DNA from 3 places in the Brevibacillus sp. FIR094 genome. Region 1 is predicted to be linked to each of the others. Evidence: riboswitches for the same ligand, from Rfam matches in the RefSeq annotation. Region 1 holds a riboswitch; each other region holds the start of a gene.
The links. Region 1 has a riboswitch for cobalamin ahead of ACQ5DJ_RS20700 (ABC transporter substrate-binding protein). Riboswitches for the same ligand answer to the same signal wherever they lie in the genome.
Positions count from the first base shown of each region.

Region 2: another riboswitch for cobalamin. It lies ahead of cobO (cob(I)yrinic acid a,c-diamide adenosyltransferase); the one in region 1 lies ahead of ACQ5DJ_RS20700 (ABC transporter substrate-binding protein).
Region 3: another riboswitch for cobalamin. It lies ahead of metE (5-methyltetrahydropteroyltriglutamate--homocysteine S-methyltransferase); the one in region 1 lies ahead of ACQ5DJ_RS20700 (ABC transporter substrate-binding protein).

Region 1 covers NZ_JBEAES010000025.1:7,860-12,072, reverse strand. Annotated here, with positions in the region: gene ACQ5DJ_RS20710 (alpha/beta fold hydrolase) at 1-309, opposite strand, end outside; gene ACQ5DJ_RS20705 (M24 family metallopeptidase) at 434-1,528, shown strand; cobalamin riboswitch at 1,542-1,741, shown strand; gene ACQ5DJ_RS20700 (ABC transporter substrate-binding protein) at 1,909-2,928, shown strand; gene ACQ5DJ_RS20695 (FecCD family ABC transporter permease) at 2,953-4,011, shown strand; gene ACQ5DJ_RS20690 (ABC transporter ATP-binding protein) at 4,008-4,213, shown strand, end outside.
Region 2 covers NZ_JBEAES010000011.1:145,209-149,421, reverse strand. Annotated here, with positions in the region: gene cobS (adenosylcobinamide-GDP ribazoletransferase) at 1-461, opposite strand, end outside; gene cobU (bifunctional adenosylcobinamide kinase/adenosylcobinamide-phosphate guanylyltransferase) at 458-997, opposite strand; gene cobD (threonine-phosphate decarboxylase CobD) at 994-2,109, opposite strand; gene cobO (cob(I)yrinic acid a,c-diamide adenosyltransferase) at 2,106-2,654, opposite strand; cobalamin riboswitch at 2,818-3,033, opposite strand; gene ACQ5DJ_RS12150 (M15 family metallopeptidase) at 3,215-3,907, shown strand; gene ACQ5DJ_RS12145 (LeuA family protein) at 4,002-4,213, opposite strand, start outside.
Region 3 covers NZ_JBEAES010000007.1:19,169-23,381, forward strand. Annotated here, with positions in the region: partial or broken gene metE (5-methyltetrahydropteroyltriglutamate--homocysteine S-methyltransferase) at 1-1,797, opposite strand, end outside; cobalamin riboswitch at 1,943-2,141, opposite strand; gene nrdF (class 1b ribonucleoside-diphosphate reductase subunit beta) at 2,228-3,178, opposite strand; gene nrdE (class 1b ribonucleoside-diphosphate reductase subunit alpha) at 3,233-4,213, opposite strand, start outside.

The DNA.
Region 1 (4,213 bases):
ATATTCAAGGGCGATAGAAGCACCTTGGGAGTACCCCAAAATAAAGGGACGTTCAATGCCGAGTGACGGGATTAGCTTATGGAGCTGTTCTGCCAACTCCCCAATGGAAAAGGGCTTCTCCATCGGTGAACTGTCGCCATGTCCGGGCAAATCAGGGACAATGAGCTGATATGTATCCGCGAGTGTTTGTTGATAAACAAAATTGATAGAGCCGATGCATGGTGCATGGATACACAATAACGGCTGGCCTTTTCCCGATATGTGAAAGGCAAACTGCTTGCCATCCTGATGGACGAGTATTTGTTCCATTTTCGTTTTCACCCCACCCTTAGGTTGTCCGATCCGAAGTAGATTTTTCAATTGAACTCTTCTTTTTTTGATGGAGTAATGGTATTCTCGCAATAGAATATTTGGTGAAAGCAGGGTGAAGAAGTTGTTTCAAGAGCGCATTTCGAAGCTCCACACATTTTTGAAAGAGCAAGAGCTGAACGCGGTGTTGATTACCTCTCCCAAGCACGTCTACTATTTGACCGGATTTTTTACAGACCCGCATGAACGGTTTATGGGTCTCGTTATTCCTGCTGAGGGAAAACCTTCTTTGATTGTACCTGCTCTTGATCGTGAGGCAGCGGCAGAGGCTTCGTTCGTTCAAGATATCCATACACATACGGATATCCAAAACCCGTATGAAATCCTCAAGCAAGTCTTGCCAGCGAACTTGACGAAGCTCGGTATTGAGAAGAGTCATATGACTGTCGAGCGCTATGAAGCACTTGGACAAGTTGTTCTGGCGTCGAGCTATGTGGATGTGGAAGAGCCACTACGTGAAATGCGTTTGATCAAATCTGCTGATGAAGTGGATCGTTTGAAGCACGCTGTTCAGTTGGTTGAGGATTCCTTGCGGGAGACCCTGAAAAAAGTCAAGACAGGCATGACCGAGACAGAAATCGTAGCTGAGCTGGAATTCCAGATGAAGCGCTTGGGTGCCGAAGGTCCATCCTTTACGTCCATGGTATTGGCAGGGGAGAAGTCGGCACTGCCACACGGGAAACCAGGAACGCGCCAGGTGCAAGAAGGCGACTTGCTTTTGTTTGATATCGGGGTAGCAGCCAACGGATATGTATCCGATATTACTCGTACCTTTGCTGTAGGCGAGATCAGTGCCCAACTTCAAGAAATTTACGAGACAGTATTGGCTGCCAACGAAGCGGCAATTGCTGAGATTCGTCCGGGTGTGACCTTTGCGCATTTGGATAAAACTGCGCGCGATGTCATTACCGCCAAAGGCTACGGAGAATACTTCATGCACCGTCTTGGGCATGGACTTGGGATGGATGTACATGAATATCCATCTGTTCACAGCCAGAACCAAGAAGTGCTTCGTCCAGGGATGGTCTTTACGATCGAGCCAGGCATCTATCTGCCGGGTGTAGGCGGAGTGCGGATTGAAGACGATGTATTGGTTACGGAAACGGGCGTTGAAATTCTCACGCAGTTCCCGAAAAAACTGACTTCTATCAACGAATGAATAAATCGTAAAAATTGAATAAGTATCGAATGGTGCTAGATGGCATTTGCCGTCAGCTTAAAAGGGAAGTCCGGTGAGAAACCGGCGCGGTCCCGCCACTGTAACGAGGAGCGCCTAGCGAATAGCCACTGTTTTTTGCGAGACAAAAAATGGGAAGGTAGCTGGGTGTGTTGATCCGTAAGCCAGGAGACCTGCCATGCGATCATATACAATCGACCCACGAGGATGGGACAGATGTAGAAGTAGTCTATGATAGGCGCCTTTGGGCCTGCTTATAGCTATGTCTACGTTTGTCATGCACCTCCCGATTGAAATGGGGGGTGCTTTTTTTGTGGGATTTGGTTCAACTCATCATCTACATACAGAAAAGGGGATTACAGATGTTTAAAGCAAACAAAACACATACAGTAATGAAAGGACTAACTTTCGGCATCATGACAGCTGCCATGCTTTTGGTTTCGGCATGCGGCTCCACTACGACAACACAGGCTCCAGCCAAAACAGAACAAACAGCTACACCAGCTGCAGAGAGCAAGTCTGTAACACTAACGAATAATGGCATTGAAATGACGTATCCAAAAGCACCTGAGCGTGCCGTGACATTAAACCAACACGTAACCGAGATCATGCTGGCATTGGGCCTGGCTGATAAAATGGCCGGAACTGCTTACCTAGACGATAAAATCCTTCCAGAGTTAAAAGCAGATTACGACAAGGTTCCGGTACTGTCTGACAAGTATCCTACGAAAGAAGTGCTGCTGGCAGCGAACCCAGACTTCGTATACGCCGGATGGAAAAGTGGATTCGGCGAAAAGGGCGTAGGATCGATGCAGGATTTGGAGAAGGTCGGCATCAAATCGTACCTGCAAGAATCGTCAAGCAAGCCTGGACCAACGATCGACGATGTGTTCGCGGATATTACGAACATCGGACGCATTTTCCGAGTGGAAGACAAAGCCAATGAATTGATCAATAAAATGAAGAGTGAAATGGATCAAACGATTAGCAAAATTGGCAAGGTAGACGAGCCACTTAAAGTGTTCGTGTACGACAACGGGGAAGATAAACCATTCACAGCAGCCAACAACTACATGACGTCCTTAATCAAGACTGCTGGCGGCAAGAACATTTTTGACGACATTCAAAAGGGTTGGGCAGAGGTCAGCTGGGAACAAGTAGTGAGTCGTAATCCGGACGTGATTATTGTTGTAGACTACGGTGACAGAACTGTTGATCAAAAACGCAATTTCCTTTTGACCAAAAAAGAACTGGCGGATATTCCAGCGATTAAAAATCAACGACTGGTTGTATTGCCACTGTCTGCTGCTTCTGAAGGCGTTCGAGCACCGATTGCGCTGAAAATTTTGGCGGAAGGACTCTACCCGGATCAATTCAAATAAAGTACGCCCCTTTTAAGGGAGGGAATGGCACTGCAACAGATCAAGTTACCTTATATCATCATCACTTTACTGGTCGGACTCTTTCTCTCGATTACATTCGCGGTTACGTATGGCTCTGTGGAGATTAAACCGACAACGGTATGGAAAATCGCCTTATCGAAAATTCCGATGTTCACCCAATGGATTGAAGTGGATTGGTCCAAAGGGGAGCAAACGATTATTTGGGATATTCGCTTTCCACGTGTACTCTTGGGGGCGATCGTTGGCGCAGGTCTGTCTGTCGTGGGGGTAGCGATCCAGTCGTTGGTTCGCAACTCCCTGGCTGACCCGTATGTGTTAGGTGTATCTTCAGGCGCTTCCGTAGGAGCGACCTCGGTCATTATATTCGGAGCATTCAGCATGTACGGGCAGTATGCGCTATCCTTTGGCGCTTTTACAGGCTCCCTTGTGTCCATCATTCTCATTTTTACGCTATCCCGTATCGGTGGGCAAAATTCAACGGTACGCCTGCTCATGGCCGGAATTGCGATATCTGCGATCTTGTCGGCCATTACCAGTCTCCTAGTTTTTTCAGCGCCGAATGAGCATGGAATTGGGACGGTCCTGTTTTGGTTAAGTGGAAGTTTGGCTGGCGGGAAATGGGAGTACCTGACGATCCCTGCATTGATTGTTGTCATCTGCCTCATCGTCTTAATGGCCCAATACCGCTCGCTCAATGCGATGTTGATGGGCGAGGAGTCAGCGGGGACATTGGGGGTCAATACGGTACAATTCCGCAAGCTTCTCCTGGTGATCACGGCACTGCTCACAGGGGTGATCGTGTCCATTGCGGGATCAATCGGTTTTGTCGGATTAATGATGCCCCACATCGTCCGTGTGATGGTCGGATCAGATCACAGACGTGTCCTGCCTGTCAGCGCTTTGTTTGGCGCGATATTTCTAATCTGGGTTGATGTAGTCGCTAGGCTCGCATTTGCACCGGAAGAGCTGCCGATTGGTATTTTGACAGCGCTTTGTGGAGGTCCATTCTTTATCTGGTTGATGTTGCGGAGTTCTTATTCCTTTGGAGGTAGCGGACGATGAATTTGTTAGTTGAGAATATATCGGTCGAACTGGAGAAAAAGGGAATCCTTCGCAACGTCAGTCTGGAGGTACGCTCTGGAGAGTTTGTGGGGCTGATCGGGCCGAATGGCAGTGGGAAGTCCACATTGCTAAAAAGCATTTATCGCGTATTGAAGCCGCGTTCGGGATGGATCTCGCTTGATGGCGATGATGTATACAAGTT
Region 2 (4,213 bases), on a different contig from region 1:
CAGAGCTTGATCGACAAAAGCACATGTGTCCGCGCCGCTACTGGTGCTATGATCAAAAAGCTGCCCCATCCCGGATGTCCGAGCTCTGCGACTGCACCTGCCTTGATCAGCAACAGCATAATTGCAGCTAGAACGCCCATCGCACCTACACGGCTATCCTTCATAATCGTAAGGATTTGCTCTCTCGGTCTGCTGCTGCCAAGACCGTCCGCGAGATCCATCCACCCATCCATATGAAGACCACCGGTCACGTAGACCCATGCGACCAGCGTCAAAATAGCGGCGATCCATGGACTAAACAACACCAGTCCTGCCTGATGCACACCCCATAGCAATAGACCGATGACCAAACCAACTGCGGGATACCAGTTGACGCTTTTTCTCCACGCCTCCTCTGAAGGGCGAAGCCACGGAACCGGAATACGCGTAAAAAACGAGATCGCGTGTAAAAATGCATTCATCCTTTGATCCTCCACGGTATCCCCGACAAAACAGCGTAGACGGCGTCCGCTTGTCGCGCACTTCTCTGATTGACGTCGCCCAGCACATCCGCGAACCATCTGCCCAAACGACTCAAGGCTACACCGCCCAATCCGACCTCGCTTGTGACGGCAATGACTTGTTGCGGGGAATTGTGAACAAGGGACAGCCATGCCTCTGCCTCTTGCAGCAGGGCTTGCGTGTGAGAAGGACTTCTCCATTCCGACTCATCCACGCTCATTAATCGATTGCTCACCCAGGTGGACAGGCAATCGATCAATACTACATCGTACTGCTCACTGAATGTGTGGTAATCAGTTAATCGCTCTCCTACCTCCACACAGCCCCATTCCAGCGGACGACGTGCCTGATGCAGCTCGATTCTCTGCTTCATTTCATCATCCCAGGCCTTGCCTGTCGCCACGTACAGGACTCGATTGCTCAACTTCATCGCAAGCTCTTCCGCGTAGCGGCTTTTTCCCGAACGGACACCGCCTGTTACCAGCACCAAGCTCATCGCTGTTCACTTCCTTCCGCATGGACCTCGCGGAGCGCTGCCAGAAGTCTTTCATTTTCCTCTCGTCCCCGCACTGCGATTCTCACATCATGTGCCGTCAAACCGGGATACATCGCACAATTGCGGATCAGAACACCTTTTTTGCCGAGCCGCGCCTGCAATTGTTCGGCTGGCAATCCTTCTGGCGAACGCACCAGCAAAAAGTTAGCCTCCGCTGGCCATACCTGCCAGCCCAACTCACCGCTGATGCAATCGATCAAATACGCACGTTCTGCTTTTATGAGCCTGCGCGTCTGTTCCTCGTATGCCTGCTCCTGCAAGCACAGTTCTCCAGCTAAGAGGGCCAGTGCATTCACACTCCAGCTCACTTGCTTCTGGCGCATCCTCGCAATGACATCCGGATGCGCAATCGCATAGCCCAGGCGCAATCCCGGGATCGCGTACATTTTCGTCATCGAGCGCATCAAAATGACACGGGGAAATCGCTCCAGCTGCGTCGCCAATGTATACTGCCGCTCCTCCTCCACAAAATCGAGGAAAGCCTCATCCACGATAAGCCACGTATTGGTCTCTTTCGTCCATTCTGCCATTTGCCGCAGCTCGTCCGGTTGATACAGGATTCCGGTCGGATTGTTTGGCGACCCGACAAATACGAGATCAGACTGCGTAAAAAGAGTGTGCAGCTCTATAGGATCGGGCTTGTACCCGTTCGCTTCCTTCCCGAAGCAGCCAATGACATGGGCACCATACTGCTCGGAAAGTTGCGCGTATTCCGAAAAGCAAGGATATACCACACCAACCGTTTGCGGTAAAAGACCGAGAATGGCCAGTGCCATCGCCTCCGCTGCACCATTGGCAGGTAGTAACCATTCCTCCGGCACTTGCAGCCGTTTCGCCAGCGCACGACGGAACACACGATGTCCTGGGTCTGGGTAATGCGCTACAGCAGCCAGCGAAGCCAATAGCATCTCACGGACGCTTGCTGGCATCCCCAGCGGATTAATATTGGCACTGTAATCCAGAAACTCCCCGGGCTCTCGACCAAAGCGCTGCGCAGCGGTCAGCAAGTCTCCGCCATGACCGTACATCTCTATTACACCTGCGCTTGTCAAAACTCTACCCCCAGCACAGCTGGAATCCCTTCATCGTAGTAATGCTTGATTGGCTTCATCTCTGTCACCAAATCTGCGATGTCCAAAATCTCCTGCTTTGCTGCCCGTCCCGTAATCACGAGGTGAATATGACTTGGCCTGTTTTGAATCGCTTCCAATACATCGGACAATGGCAATACATCATCAATTGGGAAGCGGTCAATCGCCAATGCATTATTTAGCTCATCCAAAATGACGACATCGTACGCTCCGGAAGAAAGCTTTTCGCTCGCAAACGCCCAAGCTTCTTTCAATGCATGCCGATGCTCCTCTGGTGTCTTCGTCCATGTGAAGCCGACGCCCATTTGCACAATTTCAATGCCCAACTTATCGAAAATAATCTTTTCTCCGTATGTACGCTCCGGCGACTTGATGAATTGAACCATCAGCACCTTTTTCCCGCGCCCTGTTGCCCGCACAGCCAACCCGACTGCTGCTGTCGTTTTTCCTTTGCCATCTCCTGTGTATACGAGAGTCAATCCCCGCTTCTTATCGTTTTTCTCCATCGTGACCACCTCAAAAAGTGACGTATTTTACTCCGCTGTTTCCTCCAAATACTTTCCGAAGCATAAAAAAAGCGCCCTGTTTCCCCCAGTACGTAAGGAAAAACAAAGCGCGGATAGCTGAAAAGCAACTATCCTCACCTCTTCCTTTGACCCGAAGGAAATCAGTGTAAACATAAAACAGGCAGGTCTCCTGGCTCGAGGATTATCGCTTTTCTTCTCCTTCCCGCTCCCAGATGGGCAGTGGATGGCATGATGCCTTGAAGAACAGCTACTCTCTTACAGTGGCGGGACCGCGTTGGCTTTTCACCAAACTTCCCTTTTAACCTTGCTCCTGCAAATCGGCTTCGCAAAAACAAGGACCTGTTTCTTCCATATGTAAATGTCTTTCGTTCCGTTGACAAGCACTTGCTTTAATAATAGCAAAAGCTACCGAGGATTCAAGCAAAAGCTGCCGATTTGTCGCTAGGGACTATTAGCAGAAAATTTAAGATAATCACCATTTACTTACTTGAAAATTTTCGTTACCCTATTGGCAAAACAATCGAAAGTGGTGTGCAGTCATGCTATTTCCTCCGATTCCAAAAATAACAGACATGGTCCTGCCCAGCCCACTGCCGATCAAGGAATGCGGCGAGCCGATGATCCCCCTCTCTTCCCTTTGTGAACAAATCACGGTCTATCCAGCCTACTATCACGAGGGCTATGCCGGAACACAGCCAGAAGCCTTTTTGCGAGAAGAGGCAGCACGCAAGCTCACCACGGCAGCCTCACAACTGCCAGTTGGTTACAAGCTCGTCGTGTTGGACGGCTGGCGCTCGTTTGAGGTACAGGCATCTTTGTATGAACGTTTCCGTGAAGCCTTGCTTTTACAAGGCTGGCAGGAAGGACCCTCCCTCACGGAAGAATTGAGCAAATTCGTCGCTTATCCAACAACAGACCTCTCAAAACCGTCCCCTCACCTATCCGGTGGCGCAGTCGATCTGACTATCGCAGGGCCTAATGGCTGGCTGGAAATGGGGACAGACTTCGATGATTTCAGTGAACTGGCTTCCACTCGATATTATGAGGAACTCGTACAACCTACACAAAAAGACATCGAGATTCGAGAAAATCGCCGACTGCTCTATCATTTGATGACCGCTGCCGGATTCGTCAACTATCCAAAAGAATGGTGGCATTTCGAATACGGAACGCGCACTTGGGGACAAAAAACGCAGCAAGAACCGATCTATGGCGGGGTTTTGTCGATGTAACCACAAATACTCAAACAAGGCATGAGCCCGGTCGATACCGTACTCATGCCCAGATGGCTGCCCACTCTTCAAACTCAACAACTTCCTGTACCTCTTAGGTCACTGGTATTTCAGAAGTTGCTGCTGAAACCAATAAGCTTTTGTTGTATTCAGGTGACAATACAATATTTGTATAAGTTCCGCGCCCTGACACATAGTGATAGGAATGCTCGACGCCTGCTGGGATAAAAATAGCTGCTGGACTCTCAACAGTCTTCTCTTCTTCACCGAGTTGAACATGACACACCAGACCAGTGCCATCAGGTG
Region 3 (4,213 bases), on a different contig from region 1:
GATCATGAGAATACCCGCTTCTTCCAAGGCTTCTACTTCTTTTCGTAATGCCAAGGCGATTTGCTCGCACACTTCTTGTCTGGAGACATCGACCCGCGCGAACGACCAATTCAAAATAGTTGCAGGACCAGTTAACATACCCTTCATTGGTTTGTCCGTCAATGATTTTGCATATACACTTTCTTTGACTGTCATTGGTGCAACAAACTCCACATCTCCGTAAATAACAGGTGGCTTCACGCAACGGGAGCCATACGACTGCACCCAGCCATTTTTCGTGAACAAAAAGCCATCGAGCTTTTCTCCAAAATATTCGACCATATCTGTTCGTTCGAACTCCCCATGGACGAGGACATCCAGACCGATCTCTTCTTGTATATCGATCCATTCCTTGATTTGCGCTTGAATGAAAGCATCATATTGCTCCGCTGCCCAATTCCCTTTTTTAAACTGTTGTCGCGCTTGGCGAACCTCTGACGTCTGCGGGAAGCTACCAATTGTAGTCGTTGGCAGCAGTGGCAGCTTCCACGTATTTTGTTGAATCTCACGACGTTCTTGGTATGGAACGCTTCTTTCAGGTTTTCCCGTTGCCATTTGGCGTAGCTCATTCTTCACTTCTTGACGATTCCTCGCTGGGGATAGTGCCAGCTTGAGCAAGTCCGCTTCATTTTGAGCAATCTCTTTCGAAATGACATACTTTCCATATAGGAATCCTTGGACTAAGAGATGAACTTCCCCCAACTTTTCATCTGCAAACGCCAATACAGGCACTACTTCCTCAGGCAAGTCCGTCTCTGCTTCAACGGATACTGGTACATGCAATAAGCTACTGGACGGCTGCAACCACAGCTTTTCGAGTGGAACAATATCGGAAATTTCTTTGACAAGATCCCACTTCTCCTCAATCGAAGCACGCCATATGTTTCGACCGTCGATAATTCCAGCTGCAAGAATCTTTTCTGCTGGAAACCCGTGTGTTTTCAGATTGGTCAGATTGCGCTTCGCTCCATGTACAAAATCAAGACCGATTCCTTTTACCGGTAAGGTAACCAGCTCCTCGTACCAATCCACCGCTTCAAAATAGGTTTGCAGCATGCACTGTAGATGTGGTAGTGCTTGACCGATTTGCGCATAGATACGTTTGATGATGGCGCGATCATGCACAGAGACATCCAGTACAAATGCAGGTTCATCGATTTGCACCCATTCCACGCCGTGTAGCTCTAACTCCCGGAGAACGTCTATGTAGAGCGGAACGAGTTGATCCACGATGTTCTCAAATTCGTTTTTCTCATATCCTTTGGACAATTTGACAAACGTATACGGGCCTACAATGACAGGCTTTCCGATAATACCAAACTTTTCTTTGGCCTCCAAATATGCCTGGAGAGGCTTGTTCTCCGTAATGGATGGTTGGCGTTCACCGAACTCTGGGACGATATAATGGTAGTTCGTGTTAAACCATTTCGTCATTTCGCTGGCGACAGCTTCCTTCGAACCGCGAGCCATGGCGAAGTATGTGGCTAATGAAACCGGGCCTCCCTCGTATTCATAACGCTTGGGGACCATTCCAAACATCACAGCCATGTCCAACATGTGATCGTAATACGTAAAGTCACCCACAGGGATTAGCACGACCCCTTTTTCCTGCTGACTCCGTAGATGTTGATGACGGATTTGCTCCATTTGCTGCTCTAGGCTCACCTCATCAATGGTGCCTGCCCAAAATGCTTCCAATGCCTTTTTCCACTCGCGGTTCTTCCCGATCCGTGGATATCCCAAATTGCTGCTTTTCATGAGCTTCCTCTCCATTCTTTATTCGATCTTGATTTGAATCCGCCCAATAAAAAAAGCATCTCCAACGATCAAAAAGAACGTTAGAAATGCCAAATAAGCACTGAGATCACAGCATCCTAACACCTCCCTATCTCCCGTAGGTTAAGCAGTGTCGTCGAAACAGGCAGGTCTCCTGACTTTGGGTTCATCATCTGCACATGCCTTCCCAATCCGTTTGGATCAGTGGCTGAAAAATGTGCCGACTCCCCTCATACAGTGGCGGGACCGTGTCGGATTCTCACCGACTTCCCTTTTCATCCTTGGTCGATCTTGATGACCAAGGAACCTATTCCCACTCATATGCAATTGTCATGGTTCTGTGAAGTGCCCCAGTAAACTAGCAGGGCAACATACTGTTCATACAGTAACACAGAATCCATTTTTTGTCATACTAAAATGTAAAATCATCATCGGTCAACGGCTCTACGTTTAGCGTACGGACATAACCATTTCCTTTTTTTGAGAAGAAGTCATGCTGCTTCGTCTGCGTGCGAATGCCGTTCAGCACGATTGGGTTCACTTCTTCCTCCGGGAATAACGGTTCCAAGCCCAGATTCATCAATGCTTTGTTCGCGTTGTAGCGCACGTACGCATGAACCTCGTCAGCCAATCCGATTTCCGTATACAACGAAGTCGTATAGGCCTCTTCATTTGCTTGCAGCTCATGCAAAAGGGCATACAGCTCCTCTTTTGCTGCGGTCTGCTCGACTACACTCAGACCTTGATATACTTCTTGTGCGAGAACGCCAACATAGAGTCCGTGGATGCTCTCGTCGCGAACAATCAGGTCGATAATTTCCCCGCTGCTTGTCATCTTTCCTTGCCCCGCCAAATAGAGCGGATAGAAGAAGCCGCTGTAAAACAGATAGCTTTCCAGGAAGACGGACGCTACCATCGCCATATACAAGTCTTTTGGTTTCTCAATTTCTTGATAGCGTTTCGAGATGAGGGCCGCTTTCTTTTGCAGATGTGGATTGTTTTCTACCCACGAAAAAATACCATCAATCTCTTCTGTCGATGCCAGCGTAGTAAAAATACTGCTGTACGATTTGGCATGGATTTGCTCCATCATGCCCATGAAGGCGAGAACCGCTTTTCTTTGCAGTCCATCGACATGCTCCATGATCTTCGGCATCCCTACCCCACCCTGAACCGTATCCAGCAAGGTGAGACCGCCCAATACTTTTTTATACGTGTCCCGTTCAGTCGCACTGAGCTCCATCCAGGACATCTTGTCATCTGACAGCGGAATCTCATCATCTGTCCAGAACTGCATGATGTTTTGATTCCAAAACGTCATCGTAAAATCGTCGTCCGGCCTGTTCCAATTGACTGCTTTCATATGGCGTTCCTCTTCTCTTTTTGCTTGATGCTTTTTCTTTATAAATCGAGTTCACTAAATCGCACAGCTAATGCACTCTTCTACAGTCAAATGCTTCGTACGCGTATAGTAGAGTGACTTCAGACCTTTTTTCGCTGCGTAAATGTAATAGCGAGCCAGTTCTCTGGTTGAAATATTGCTGTTCACATGCAGCACAGTCGAAATTCCTTGGTCGATGTGCTCTTGAATTTCGGCAATCAAATCAATCACTTTGAATTGATCGATCACATACGCCGATTTGTAGTAAAAATAGTTTTCCTGCGACAAGTACGGCATCGGGTAATACGTCGTAGAGTTGGCATACGTTCTCGTTTCGATATGCTCAACGATTGGCATCACGCTAGAAGTCGCATTCTGAATGTAGGAAATGCTCTGTGTCGGTGCAATCGCCAAACGGTACGCATGGTAAACGCCATGCTTTTGCACCTTTTGCTGTAGTTCCGCCCAATCCTCTGGCGCCGGAATGTGCATCCCTTCGAAGAGAAGCTTTGCTTTTTCCGTCCGCGGGCTGTAATCGTTCGTCAAGTACTTGTTAAAATAAGTGCCTTTTGCATATTCCGATTGTTCAAAGCCCAAGAAGGTCAAGCCTGTTTCCTTGGCAATTTCCATGCTTTTTTCCAAGGAGTAGAAGTTCATCATCATGAAAAATGTACGAGCGAAATCCTTGGCTTCTTCACTTTCGTAAGCGATTCTGTTCTTTGCCAGATAACCGTTCAGGTTCATCGCACCGAGCCCTACTGAGTGCAGCTCACTGTTTGCCTTTTGAACGCCTGGAGCGTTTTCTACACGCGTCATGTCACTCACAGCTGTAATGGCTTCGATTCCTTCGTGGACGGATTCACGGATCATTTTGCGTTCCATCACGTTGACGATATTGAGCGATGCCAGATTGCAGCTAATATCGCGCCGGATGATATCCATCTCGCCGTAATTGGTGATCGTCGAAGTCTCCTGCAGCTGGAAGATTTCCGTGCACAGGTTGGACATTTTCACCGA